DNA from 2 places in the Janthinobacterium sp. 1L-D-8-B-C4 genome. Region 1 is predicted to be linked to the other one. Evidence: predicted binding sites of a transcription regulator. Region 1 holds the regulator's gene; the other holds the start of a gene.
What was found. The regulator sigma-54, encoded in region 1, starts transcription at its own class of promoters, with help from an activator protein. The targets are predictions, from matches to a motif close to TGGCANGNAANCTGCTTT.

Region 1 (4,340 bases):
GTCTTTATTGTATGATCGCGCCTATGCACATCATTCTACTTACCGGCATTTCCGGCTCCGGCAAATCTGTTGCACTCAAGGTGCTGGAGGATACCGGTTTTTACTGTGTCGACAACCTGCCGCCCGCTTTGTTGCCGAGCCTGGTGCAAACCTTGCTCGACGAAGGCACCAACAGGCTCGGCGTGGCGGTCGATGCACGCAGTGCGGAATCGCTGACTAGCCTGCCGCACAATGTGGCACTGCTGCGTGCGCAGGGGCATGACGTCAAGGTGCTGTTTCTGACCGCCACCACGCATTCCCTGGTGGCGCGCTTTTCGGAAACGCGACGCAGTCATCCTTTGTCGCATGAATTGCTTCCAGGCGAGAATCCGGCCAGCCGCCGCACGCTGATCGAATGCATCTCGGAAGAGCGCGAGCGGCTGTCGGCGATACAGCAACTGGGCCATGTGATCGACACCTCGGAGCTGAGCGCCAACAAGCTGCGTGCCTGGATCAAGGATATCGTCGCCTCCGAACGCGCGCCGCTGACCCTGTTCTTCGAATCGTTCGCCTTCAAGCTGGGCGTGCCGCTGGACGCCGACTTCGTGTTTGACGTGCGGGCCCTGCCCAATCCGTATTACGACCTGGCGCTGCGCCCGCTCGATGGCCGCGACGCGCCGGTGATCGCTTTTCTCGATGCCCAGCCCAGCGCCCTGGAACTGTTTGCCGATATCCGCAATTTCGTGGAAAAGTGGCTGCCGTCGTTCAAGTCCGACAACCGCAGCTATCTGACGGTGGCGCTCGGCTGCACCGGTGGCCAGCACCGTTCGGTATATATGGCGGAACACCTGGCGCAGTATTTTGCCGACCGCGAACGGGTCGTGCTGCGCCACCGCGAGCGTAGCTGAGCCGGAAAAATGGGCGCAAAAAAGGGCGCGAAGTAAACACAGCGCGCCCTTAGTTGATCACAACAATCCGGAGCGGCAGGCCTAGACGGCGGCGGCTTCTTCAGGAGTGTTGTCTGGCAGATGCTTGATCGCCTCTTTACCGTGCCCTTGCACTTTGGTTTTGTACTTCATCACTTGCCGGTCCAGCTTGTCGATCAGGCTGTCGATCGCGGCATACAGGTCTTGCGCCAGGCTTTCCACGTAGACGGTCTTGCCGCTCAGTCGCAGATTCACTTCGGCCTTCTGGCGTTTTTCTTTCTCTTTGAGGTTGTCGACGGTCAGAATCACGGCGATATCGATAACGTGATCGAAATGGCGTTTCACGCGCTCCAGTTTGGTTTGTACGTATTCACGGATGGCTGGTGTCACTTCGAGATGATGTCCGCTGATGGTGAGATTCATACACACTCCTAAAGATGATCGGGTTCGTGCGGTGGCCATCGTTCCGGCCCGCAGAGGAACCGAAAAAAACTACAAAGACTTACGCAGACTCACTGGCGGAATTTTCAACGCTTCCCGGTATTTGGCAACAGTACGTCGCGCAATCACCATGCCTTGTTCCCCCAGCATGTCCGCAATCTTACTGTCGGATAAAGGATTTTTAGGGTTCTCTGCTCCTGTCAATTGCACGATCAAGGCACGTATCGCCGTCGATGACGCCTCCCCTCCTGCTTCGGTGGCGACGTGGCTGCCAAAGAAATACTTCAACTCAAACATTCCATGCGGGGTCAGCATGTACTTTTGGGTTGTTACCCGCGAGATAGTACTCTCGTGTAAACCCAGTGTATCAGCTATTTCGCGAAGCACAAGTGGCCGCATGGCAACTGCGCCATGCGAGAAAAAATCCTTTTGCCGTTCCACTATCGCCTGCGCCACGCGCAGGATGGTGTCGAAGCGCTGGCGCATGTTCTTGATCAGCCACTTGGCTTCCTGCAACTGCGCGCCCATGCCGCCCTCGCCCTTGCCTTGCTTGAGCAGGTTGGCGTACATGGCGTTCACGCGCAGGCGCGGCATCACGTCATTGTTGAGCGACACCTGCCAGCCATTGCGGGCCCGCTTGACCACCACGTCCGGCACCACGTAATCGGACACGTCGGACGCAAACACGGCGCCCGGGTGCGGGTTGCACAAGCGAATCACGGTCTGCGCTTCGCGCAAGTCTTCATCGTCGCAATCGAGGGCTTTTTTCAGCTTGTTGAAGTCGCGCTGGGCAAACCAGGCCAGGTGTTTTTCAACGATGGTCAAGGCCATGCGGCGCGTCACCAGCGCCACCTGCGGCAGGCGTTTGATCTGCAGCGCCAGGCATTCGGACGCATTGCGCGCACCCACGCCGGGCGGATCGAAACTTTGCAGCAGCGACAAGGCGGTGCGCAGTTCGTCGGCGTCGACTTCCAGTTCCTCGGGCAGGCGCGCCAGGATATCGTCAAGCGATTCCTCCAGGTAGCCATTGTCGTCGAGCGCATCGATGATCAGTTCGACCAGCGCGCGGTCGCGCAGTTCCAGCACGGTCACGCGCATCTGCTCCATCAGGTGTTCGCGCAAGGTGCAATGATGGGCTTCCAGTTGCGGGCGGGAATCCTCATCGTCGGGCGCCTTGCCGCGGCTGGCCTCGTTCCAGTCGCTGTCGCCGCCTTCGGGCGCGGCCGTGCTCTCGCCGCCTTCACCATCGAACGTTTCCGCTTCGGCCGCCGGCGCCGGCGCTTCCTGGCCAGGCGGCGCAGGCGGCGCTTCGCCTGGCGCAGCAGTCGAACTCAGGGCACCATCGGACAGCAGGCGCAAGGAACGGTCGAGCGGATCGTCGAGACGCTCCAGCAAGGGATTATCGGTCAGCAATTGCTCCAGCTCCTGGTGCAATTCCAGCGTGGACAATTGCAACAGGCGTATCGATTGCTGTAATTGCGGCGTCAGTGCCAGGTGCTGCGAGGTGCGCAGCTGCAGTGATTGTTTCATCGGCTTACATGCGGAAATGTTCGCCCAGATACACGCGGCGCACCGACTCGTTGGCGATGATGTCGTCGGGCCGGCCTGATGCCAGCACCGAGCCCTGGTTGATGATGTAGGCTCGGTCGCAGATGCCCAGCGTTTCGCGCACGTTGTGGTCGGTGATCAGCACGCCGATATTGCGTTCTTTCAAAAACCGCACGATGCGCTGGATTTCGATCACGGCGATCGGATCGACGCCGGCGAACGGCTCGTCGAGCAGCACGAAACGCGGGTCGGTGGCCAGCGCGCGCGCGATTTCCACGCGGCGCCGTTCGCCGCCCGACAGCGACAGCGCCTGGTTTTCGCGCAGCTTTTCAATCTGCAAGTCGGCCAGCAATTTGTCGAGGCGCTCCTCGATCTCGGCCTTTTTCAAAGGGCGGCCGTCGACGGTCTGGATTTCCAGCACGGCGCGGATATTGTCTTCCACCGTCAGCTTGCGAAACACCGACGCTTCCTGCGGCAGGTAGGACAGGCCCATCTGCGCGCGGCGGTGGATCGGCAGGCTGGAAATATCGACGCCGCTGATATCGATGGTGCCGCCGTCGGATGGCACCAGGCCGACGATCATGTAGAACGAGGTGGTCTTGCCGGCGCCGTTCGGACCCAGCAGGCCCACCACTTCGCCGCATTCGACCTGCAGCGACACATCATGCACGACCTGCCGCTTGCCATAGGTTTTCTGCAGTCCCCGCACGATCAGGGTGCTGCCGCAACGTTCATTCTTGTTCATTATTTTTTCCCTGGCGCGGGCGCGGCGGGCGTTTTGTCTGCCGCCGGTTTGTTCTTCGGCTGGATCACCATGCGCACGCTGCCGGCGCCGGGGGCGCTGGTGCCGCTGTCGCTGTTTTCCATATTGAATAATTCATTGCGGCTGTCATACGAAATGAAGGCGCCATTGGCCACGTCGGTCGGCTTGGTGCCTTGCAGGCGCGTCAGCTTGGCCCTGGAAAACAGTTTCACGACTTCGGTCTTGTTGTTGTATTCCACCCGTTCCGCTTCGCCTTCGACCCACAGGTCGCCTTCGCCGTCGCGCTTCTGGCGGAAAGTGGCCAGCTTGCCCGCTTCGCCCCAGAAGGTGATGAACTGGTAGCCCTGCGGATCTTCCGTGATCAGGGCGCGCCCCGCCTTCATGGTCAGCGTGCCTTTCACCAGCACCACGTCGCCGGTCAGGGTGCGGGTCTGCTTGATGTCGTCGACCTGGCCGCGCTGGGCGGTGATGACGGCTTCTTTTTCGGAATCGGCCTTTTCGGCATGGGCAGCGCCCATCACGGCCAGGGAAAACAGGCTGAGCAGCAAGATTTTTTTCATTTGATAGTGTCCTTTTATTTATTTGGCCGGCACGGCTTTGCGCGGCGGAATCACGATGCGCACCGAGCTCGGCACTTCCACCACGCTGGAGGCATTATTGGCCTTCAGGCCCACGCCGGTCAC
Region 2 (4,340 bases), on a different contig from region 1:
AGGTGATGGATGGCAATGGCGGCGACTTTGCCGGCGCCAGCAACAAGCTGGCGGCGCGCATCGGCGTGTCGGAAACTGCTCTGGCCTCGGACTTCAACAAGGCCAGCGGCGACGAACTGGCAAAACTGAAAGCGGAAAACACCAGCGTGACGGCGGTGATCGCCGGCGCCAGCGCCCAGGCGGCGCCGGCCGATGCGCTGGCCGCCCTGAACAGCGGCCTGGCGCTGAACAATATCCAGACCATCGTCGTGATCTATGCGGAAAACCGCGGCTTCGACAATCTGTACGGTCTGTTCCCGGGCGCCAATGGTGTGCCGGGCGTGAATCCGACTTCGACCTCGAGCTATGTGCCACAAAAGGATATCGACGGCAGCGTCTTGCCGGTGCTGCCACCGACCTGGGGCGGCATGACGGCCGCCGGCCAGAGCACGGTGGTGACGCAGGCGCAATCGGCCAACCTGGCCAACAAACCGTTCCAGATCGACGACGCCAACAGCCCGATCAGCCTGCCGCAGTCCGTCATCACGCGCGACCTGGTGCACCGTTTTTATAACAACCAGATGCAGATCAATGGCGGCGCCAACGACAAGTTCGCGGCCTATTCCGACGCCGGCGGCCTGTCCATGGGTTACTACGACGGCAGCAAGATGAAGCTGTGGGATATCGCGAAGCAGTATGCGCTGGCCGACAACCTGTTCATCGGCGCCTTCGGCGGCTCGTTCCTGACGCACCAGTACCTGATCTGCGCCTGCGCGCCGACCTATCCGAATGCCGACACCTCGGTGGCCAAAGGCTCGATCTCGAAGATCGACGTCGACGCCAAGGGCAACTTCGTGCGCCTGACGCCGGCCGCCACCTCGCCCGCCACCGTATTGAATGGCGCGCCCGTCTACGCCAATGACAATACCTTGACGCCAGCCGACAGCAGCGGCATGTTCTACGCCGTCAATACCATGCAGCCGGCTTTCCAGCCGAGCAGCAATGCGCCGGCGTCCGGCGACAGCAGCAAGCTGTATGCCGACACCGGCAAGGCCAATACCTTGCCGCAGCAGACGCAGACCAATATCGGCGACCTGTTATCAGGCAAAAACATCGACTGGGCCTGGTATGCCGGTGCCTGGAAAGACACCACTGCGCTGGCCACGGCCAGCGCGCGCGGCAGCAGCTTTCCAAGCCCGCCAAACTTCCAGTTCCATCACCAGCCATTCAATTATTTTGCCAGCATGGACCCGGTCAAGGCGCCAGCCTACCGCGCCGCGCACCTGCGCGACTTCGACAGCCAGTTCATGACGGATGCGGCCGCCGGCAAGCTGCCACCGGTGACCTTCTACAAGCCGCAGGGCAACCTGAACCAGCACGCCGGTTATGCCAGCGTGGCCGATGGCGACGCGCATATCGCCAGCGTCATCGCGCAGTTGAAGAAGAGTCCGCAATGGAAGAACATGCTGGTGATCGTCACCTACGATGAAAACGGCGGCTTTTATGATCACGCGGCGCCACCGAAAGGCGACCGCTGGGGTCCGGGTACGCGCGTGCCGGCGATCCTGGTGTCACCGTACGTGAAAAAGGGCCTGGTCGACCATACGCAATACGATTCGGCTTCGATCCTGCGCGCCATCACGCACCGCTTCTCGCTGCCCGTGCTGGACGGTTTGAGCACGCGCGACAAGGCGCTGGTGGCCAATGGCGGCAAGCCGATGGGCGACTTCAGCGCGGCGCTGGCCTTGCTGCCGCAGGAGTAAAGGCCTCAGCGCTTGCGGCTGTCGAGCCAGTCCTGGCCGCCAGCCGCCAGGGCGGCAGTGATCACTTTTTCGGGCAGGCTGTAGACGGTGGCCCAGCTGGCGCGGCCGTCTGCCGTGTTGGCTGGAAAACTGTGGGTCTCGATCGGCCAGTGATACTTGCGTTTCAATGCCTTGACGATGGCCGCCAGCGAGACGCGGCCCTGCAGCGGTTCGGCGCCGGCCTGGTCCTGCTGCGACAGCAGCACGGCCAGGACCTGGCCGCGGCCCGTGCGCACGCCGGGGAAAGTGGGAGATTTTTTTGCCATCGCCTATTTTAACGGCCCGCGAGGCTGGCAAGGCGTGGTGTCGGCATTTCTTACAATTAGCTCATTCTTGTCCAGCCGTTTGACACAAGCCCTTGATACAACTCGGTTTTTTTGCTTGGCACGCAAGCTGCTTATCCAGGTCAACCCCCGACCACGATAATGAGGCTGCGATGAACATCGATCACCCACGAAGCAAGACCATGAGCCTGTTTGGCGCACTGGTAGCGGCCGGCATGCTGGTCACCGGCCAGGCCCAGGCCGGCGCCTATGGCCTGGCAGTCAACGACCTGAATAGTTTCCGCATCACCACCAGCGCCGGCACGCTGTCGCTGACGGGAGCCAATCGCAATGCCAGCGACAGCACATATTTTGAGGGCGCGGCAGCGGTCAATCCGCGCGCCGTCAACACCGGCCCTGCCGCCAATGCCGATGTGCTGCAAGTGTGTGCCGGCAACGGTTGCGCCGGCCTGGCGCAAAATAACTACGCCCCGACCACCGCGCTGGAGTTTGCCCGTGGCGACGCGCATGCCTTCGGCAATATGCTGACCGCTGCCGGCTCCACCGTGCGGGCCGTGTCGGAAGCGCAGCGCGATACGGTCGGTGCCGCTTCGTCGACAGCCGGCGACACCCTGACCGGCTCGGTCAACCTGACCCTGTCGAGCGCCGGCTTCATCACCTTCAGCTTCCTGGCGCGGCGCGACCTGCGCAGCAGCGTGACCACCTTGGGCGACAAGTCGAATGTGTCGATCATGGATATTTTCAGTATTTCCTGCAATGCCGCCAGCCCGGCAGGCTGCGCCCCGCGCGCCACCTCCGACGGCGTGGTATTCCAGTTCGCGCCGGATGGCAACCCGAACAATGGCAGCGACGTCAACGGCAACCATGGCGCTGGCTCTGGCAGCCTCGACCCCTTCAGCCTGAACATGACAGCCGGCACCAATGACCCGGGCACCTCGCGTACATTCACGAATGCCTTTGCGCAGTTTTCGCTGACCTCGAATTTTGCCTTGCCGGCTGGCAGCTACACGCTGAATTTTTCCAAATCCACGCGTACCGATATCGTCGTGATCGAACAGGTACCGGAACCGGGCACGCTGCTGCTGCTGGGCATCGGCCTGGCGGCGCTGGCAAGTACGCGCCGCCGCCAGGATCGCGCGTGATGCATCAACCGAGCCGCGCCAGCGCCTGGCGCGCCAGTGCCAGCTGCTGCACATAGTAGCGGTGCAGCACGGCTGGATCGATATCGCGTCCAAGGATCAGGCGCAGTTCGCTGGCCGGGCAATCGGCGGCCACAAACTCGACATTGGTTCCCAACTGGCGTGCCAGCCGGCGCGCTGCCTGCCGCTGCGCCGGACGGTATTCGACGCGCGTGCGCGCCACCCGGAACGAGGACGCATTTCCGGTACGAACCACTTGCAAGGGACTGCTGGCCAGGCTGCGCGCCAGCGCCGCCGCCATGCCCGGCTTGCCATTCCCATTGAGAATTTCCAGCCGCAGGCGCGGCGCCTCTGGTGCGCTGGCCGCCGCCACGCGCTGCAGGCGCGCCATGCCGTCGCTTTGCGTGATCTCGATGCGGTCCATGGCGGGTGCGCCAGCCGCTGCCGCAATCACCGGCGCTGCCGCCGGCAAAGTCTCGGCAGGCGGCGTAGCAGCCACCCGCAGACCTTGCGCCTGCGCCAGCACGCGCGCCGCTCGTTCGTGCTGTCCCAGCCTGGCCAGTACCTGCGACAGGCGCTGCCACGCCAGCGCATTGAGCGGGTCGAGCAGGCAGGCTTTTTCCAGTACCGTCAAGGCGTCGGCGTCGCGCCCGGCCAGCGCATAAGCATGGCCCAGGTTCCTGAGCAGATAGGCATGGCGCAGCGCTGGCGGTTCACCGCCAGCGAGCAGCGCTTCCCAGATGGCGACGGCCTGCTGCATTTCGCCGCGCTGCGCATGCAGCACGGCCTGGCCATTGCGATCGGCCAGCGCCAGGGGAACCGGGCCAGGCGCGGTAACGGGACTGGCGCAAGCGCCCAGCAGCAAGCAAGCACTGGCAGCGGCCAGGCGCGATAGCGAAAATGACATAGGATTCCTTTTATCGGTTGGCCATGGCCGGCACCAGCACGCGGTAGACCTCGATCACGGCAGGGCCCATCAGCACCAGCATCAAGGTAGGAAACACACAGAAAATCAGCGGAAACAACAATTTGAGGGCGATCTTGGCGGCCGCCTCTTCGGCCAGCAGGCTGCGCTTGCCGCGCAGGTTATCGGAATGCACGCGCAGCGAATCGCCCATGCTGGTGCCGAAACGCTC

Region 2: AC0Z42_RS18015 (EDSAP-1 family PEP-CTERM protein) is a predicted target of sigma-54. The motif match lies at 2,164-2,181, and genes of this name have one in related genera.

Annotation. Positions count from the first base shown of each region.
Region 1 is NZ_JBXAVX010000016.1:83,353-87,692, reverse strand. Features, by position in the region: gene rapZ (RNase adapter RapZ) at 24-887, shown strand; gene hpf (ribosome hibernation-promoting factor, HPF/YfiA family) at 969-1,328, opposite strand; gene AC0Z42_RS23890 (RNA polymerase factor sigma-54) at 1,398-2,876, opposite strand; gene lptB (LPS export ABC transporter ATP-binding protein) at 2,881-3,639, opposite strand; gene lptA (lipopolysaccharide transport periplasmic protein LptA) at 3,639-4,217, opposite strand; gene lptC (LPS export ABC transporter periplasmic protein LptC) at 4,236-4,340, opposite strand, start outside.
Region 2 is NZ_JBXAVX010000010.1:90,808-95,147, forward strand. Features, by position in the region: gene acpA (acid phosphatase) at 1-1,742, shown strand, start outside; gene AC0Z42_RS18010 (hypothetical protein) at 1,748-2,047, opposite strand; gene AC0Z42_RS18015 (EDSAP-1 family PEP-CTERM protein) at 2,218-3,207, shown strand; gene AC0Z42_RS18020 (LytR C-terminal domain-containing protein) at 3,212-4,111, opposite strand; gene AC0Z42_RS18025 (type II secretion system F family protein) at 4,122-4,340, opposite strand, start outside.